Regions from separate parts of the [Clostridium] saccharolyticum WM1 genome, predicted to be linked through region 1. Evidence: a T-box and tRNA genes for the amino acid it is inferred to sense, from the RefSeq annotation. Region 1 holds a T-box; the other holds one or more tRNA genes.
The links. The T-box of region 1 lies ahead of tyrS (tyrosine--tRNA ligase). A T-box ahead of a tRNA ligase gene usually reads a tRNA of that ligase, here a tRNA-Tyr.
Positions count from the first base shown of each region.

Region 2: it has a tRNA-Tyr gene. The T-box ahead of tyrS (tyrosine--tRNA ligase) is inferred to sense a tRNA for this amino acid. The anticodon was not compared.

Region 1 is NC_014376.1:3,627,244-3,629,622, forward strand. It holds gene CLOSA_RS16875 (HD-GYP domain-containing protein) at 1-258, shown strand, start outside; gene tyrS (tyrosine--tRNA ligase) at 308-1,531, opposite strand; T-box leader at 1,571-1,827, opposite strand; gene pdxT (pyridoxal 5'-phosphate synthase glutaminase subunit PdxT) at 1,968-2,379, opposite strand, start outside.
Region 2 is NC_014376.1:23,458-25,836, forward strand. It holds rRNA gene CLOSA_RS00100 (23S ribosomal RNA) at 1-348, shown strand, start outside; tRNA gene CLOSA_RS00105 (tRNA-Asp) at 437-510, shown strand; tRNA gene CLOSA_RS00110 (tRNA-Val) at 534-606, shown strand; tRNA gene CLOSA_RS00115 (tRNA-Thr) at 643-715, shown strand; tRNA gene CLOSA_RS00120 (tRNA-Tyr) at 737-818, shown strand; tRNA gene CLOSA_RS00125 (tRNA-Met) at 865-938, shown strand; tRNA gene CLOSA_RS00130 (tRNA-Phe) at 987-1,059, shown strand; tRNA gene CLOSA_RS00135 (tRNA-Lys) at 1,063-1,135, shown strand; gene CLOSA_RS00140 (hypothetical protein) at 1,237-1,467, opposite strand; gene CLOSA_RS00145 (aminotransferase class I/II-fold pyridoxal phosphate-dependent enzyme) at 1,632-2,379, shown strand, end outside.

The DNA.
Region 1 (2,379 bases):
TTCCCCACAAACCGCATACTGACCATCCTTACCAGAATGAAGCATGACGGTCTCCTGGATCCATATATCGTTGACCTTGCCATGGAACATATTGATGAGATCCTGGAAACTACCTCTATCCGCTGCCAGCCCATCTTAAATGTTTATGAGAAACTGAAAAACGAGTATGAAGCTCTCCTTCAATTAGAGACCTACAGCGAAAAGCTTTGTTTTGCACTTTCCATCAAGAATCCGGAAATTAAACCTTCATGGCCATAAACGCGAAGAATCCGGCTGAATTCAGCCGGATTCTGTCTTGCTCTTTTAATTATTTTGCAATTACCCTTACAAATTTTTTCTTACCCCGTTTTACCACAACCCCATCTCCGGACAGCTGATCTTTCGTAAATACAGCCTTTCCATCGGAAACAGCTTCTCCTTCCACGGTTACTCCTCCCTGCTCCACATTGCGCCTTGCTTCGGAGCGGGTAGGAGCCAGGCCGGATTTCTGGAGAATGGCCAGGATGTCAATGCTTCCATCGGTAAAATCCGCCTCTTCCAGTTCGCAGGTTGGCATATCTGCCGCATTGCCGCCGGTAAACAGCGCTCTGGCACTCTCTCTCGCTCTTTCCGCTTCCTCTTCTCCATGAACCAGATTGGTCAGCTCATAAGCAAGAATTTCTTTTGCTTCATTTAACTGGCTGCCTTCCCAGCTGTCCATCTCGTTAATCTGTTCGATAGGAAGGAAGGTAAGCATGCGCAGGCATTTTAACACATCTGCATCGGCAATGTTTCTCCAGTACTGGAAAAAGTCAAAAGGAGTAGTCTTTTCCGGATCAAGCCATACAGCACCGGACTGGGTTTTACCCATCTTATTTCCCTCGGAATTTAATAGCAGGGTGATGGTCATCGCATGAGCATCTTTTCCCAGCTTCCGGCGGATCAGCTCTGTGCCGCCAAGCATATTGCTCCACTGGTCATCTCCTCCAAACTGCATGTTGCAGCCGTAACGGTTAAACAGCTCATAGAAGTCAAAGCTCTGCATGATCATGTAGTTGAATTCCAGGAAGCTTAAGCCTTTTTCCATACGCTGCTTATAGCATTCCGCAGTCAGCATGCGGTTGACGGAAAAATGGGGGCCGACCTCTCTTAGGAAATCGATGTAATTTAAATTCAACAGCCAGTCTGCGTTATTAACCATAAGAGCCTTTCCTTCCGAAAAGTCGATAAAACGGCTCATCTGCTTTTTAAAGCAGTCACAGTTATGCTGGATTGTTTCCACTGTCATCACCTGCCGAAGGTCGCTTCTTCCGGAAGGATCTCCAACCATACCGGTTCCGCCTCCGATCAGGGCGATGGGCTTATTGCCTGCCTCCTGAAGGCGCTTCATTAAGCACAGGGCCATAAAATGACCTACGTGAAGGCTGTCGGCCGTGGGATCAAATCCGATGTAGAATACGGCTTTTCCTTCATTTACCATCTTGCTGATTTCTTCTTCGTTCGTCACCTGGGCGATCAGGCCGCGTGCTTTCAATTCGTCATAAATTGTCATCATTATTCTCCTTTTTCATTAAAATAAGCCCCGTCCTATCAAAAGGACGAGGCTGAAGTCTCGTGTTACCACCTTAAGTTTATAAACAGCTCACGCTGTCTACCTTTTTGAGTACCTGATGCGATACTCTAGCACAATAACGGGTGCGGGAATCCGTCGCAGCCTACTTGGCATCATAGCCGTTTGGTGCGAAGCTCAGAGATGTATTCACAATCCGTATCCCACGCGCCTCTCATCTGCCGGCTGCTTTCTGTGTGGTCCATCGTACTGCTACTTGTTCTTATCAACGCTTTTACTTGTTTATGAAGTTATTGACTAGTATATGTTGTTTTCTTTTATTTGTCAAGAGGGGTTTATTTCATTTTTTTGGGGTCCGGATATGTTTATAACACAGCGATATCAACTGAGGCCAAAAAGAACTATTTTGCTTTCTCTCTCAACAATTCATTGTATTACACATGTGCAAAAAGTGAGAATGAACGGTGGTATCTTCCGTCAGTTCCGGATGGAAAGCACAAGCCAGCATATTTTTTTCCCGGACAGCCACGATTTTTCCATCAACCTTTGCCAAAACTTCCACGCCCTGACCAACATTCGCAACATATGGCGCACGGATAAACACCATCGGAATGATTCTAGCGCCGCCATATTCAGATTCAGTTTTAAAGCTGGCTAGTTGCCTCCCGTATGCGTTGCGCTCCACTGTAATGTCCATACAGGCAAGATGGCTTTCTCCTCCGATAACTGTTTTCGCCAGCAGAATCATACCGGCGCAAGTACCCATCACAGGGATTCCTCTCTGAATCATTTGAAGAATTGGCTCCTTTAATTCTGATTCCCCCATCAGC
Region 2 (2,379 bases), 1.1 Mb from region 1:
TGGGCTGTTCGCCCATTAAAGCGGTACGCGAGCTGGGTTCAGAACGTCGTGAGACAGTTCGGTCCCTATCCGGCGTGGGCGTAGGATATTTGAGAGGAGCTGTCCTTAGTACGAGAGGACCGGGATGGACTGACCTCTGGTGTATCTGTTGGTGATCAACACCATGGCAGAGTAGCCAAGTCGGGAAGGGATAAACGCTGAAGGCATCTAAGCGTGAAGCCCCCCTCAAGATGAGATATCCCATCGCAAGAGTAAGACCCCTTGAAGACGACGAGGTAGATAGGGCAGAGGTGGAAGCATGGCAACATGTGGAGCTGACTGTCACTAATAGGTCGAGGGCTTAACCAGGTTGGTTTAGGTAAGAGGAAAGAACGGATGAAAACAGATATGTAGCAATGTGTGGTTTTGAGGGTATATGTAAACCTTCATAAGGTTTGGCCCGGTGGCTCAGCTGGTTAGAGCGCCGCCCTGTCACGGCGGAGGTCGTGGGTTCGAATCCCATCCGGGTCGTTTTACAACTGAATTTTGTATATGGGATCTTAGCTCAGCTGGGAGAGCATCTGCCTTACAAGCAGAGGGTCATAGGTTCGAGCCCTATAGGTCCCATTCAGTATGCAAAGCAACACGCATGAGAAGAATCGTGCCGATGTGGCTCAATTGGCAGAGCAGCTGATTTGTAATCAGCAGGTTATCGGTTCGAGTCCGATCATCGGCTTGCATCACTTTAATAAAATATGGATGGGTTCCCGAGTGGCCAAAGGGGGCAGACTGTAAATCTGTTGCGACACGCTTCGATGGTTCGAATCCATCTCCATCCATTTAGTGATTAAAATCTTAATCACTGCATATAATATAATTAAATAACGCGGGGTGGAGCAGTCTGGAAGCTCGTCGGGCTCATAACCCGAAGGTCGCAGGTTCAAATCCTGCCCCCGCAATTTTTTTTGAGTAATTTTAGGAAAACGTGTACGAATGAAAGTGCATAAGCCCAGATAGCTCAGTTGGTAGAGCAGAGGACTGAAAATCCTCGTGTCGCTGGTTCGATTCCGGCTTTGGGCATATGGGATACTAGCTCAGGTGGTAGAGCACTTGACTTTTAATCAAGTTGTCCGGGGTTCGAGTCCCCGGTGTCTCAGGACAAGCCTTGAAACAGAGATGTTTCAGGGCTTTTTGCTTTATGGAAATTTTTATGATGCAAAGATTTATGGAATACAGAGTTACTCATGGTAAATCGGGTCATTCATCAAATTCCACAATTACATAATACCCACGGTCATTGTGCTTTATCTCTTTAACAACTCCATGATCGGATTTAATACGATCTCTCCCCATATAGCAGCCGGACATGGCGACCGCAGGATCAATAATGTAACTGTAGCTGCTGGTTCCTTCCCGTTCTATGATCTGAACCTGGTCCCCGGCTTTAACCAGACCAGGACGTTCCATTTTAAATTCGATTAATCTCATGATACCATCTCCTTATTCTTTCCGAAATTATATTATAGCGCTATGAGAAAAAATTGTAAAGAGTGGATAAAGATGCTATACTAAATGTGTCAATCTAAAAAAAAGAATGCAAAAATACTAGGAGATGGGCCTGCAGTTTATAAAAAGGAAAGGCGGTTCATACTATGAATGATGCACCTAATTTGTTAAAGAAATTAAAGGAATATGGGAAATCAGATTTTTATCCATTTCATATGCCTGGACATAAAAGGCAGAGTGAAGGATTTTTTGCAGTTGATTTTCCAAATCCTTTTTCCATAGATATTACGGAGATAGACGGTTTTGATAATTTACACCATCCGGAAGGGATTTTAAAGGAGTCTATGGAATGGGCTTCTGGGATTTATGGGAGCAGCAGGACCTATTATCTTATCAATGGCAGCAGCAGCGGGATACTAAGTGCAATAAGCGGGACCGTATCAAGAGGCGGAACCATTCTTATGAGCAGGAACTGCCATAAGTCTGCGTTTCATGGAGTTTTCCTCAATCAATTAAAAACAGAATACATTTATCCACAAATCATACCACAATTCGGAATCCAAGGTGGATTAAATCCGAAAAAAATTGAAGAGATGTTGATGAACCATGGTGAGATTGAAGCGGTTTTTGTGGTATCACCAACCTATGATGGAATTGTGTCTGATATAAAAACTATTGCAGAGATCGTTCATAGGTTTCACCTGCCTCTTATTGTGGATGAAGCTCACGGAGCACACTTTCCCTTTGGAAGAGAAGGAGAGTTTCCGGTTTCTGCCTTAGAGCTTGGAGCAGATGTAGTGATTCAAAGTCTTCATAAGACCCTTCCATCCTTTACTCAGACAGCTGTTATGCATGTCAGGGAAGGATATGTGGATATGGGAAGATTGGACCGCT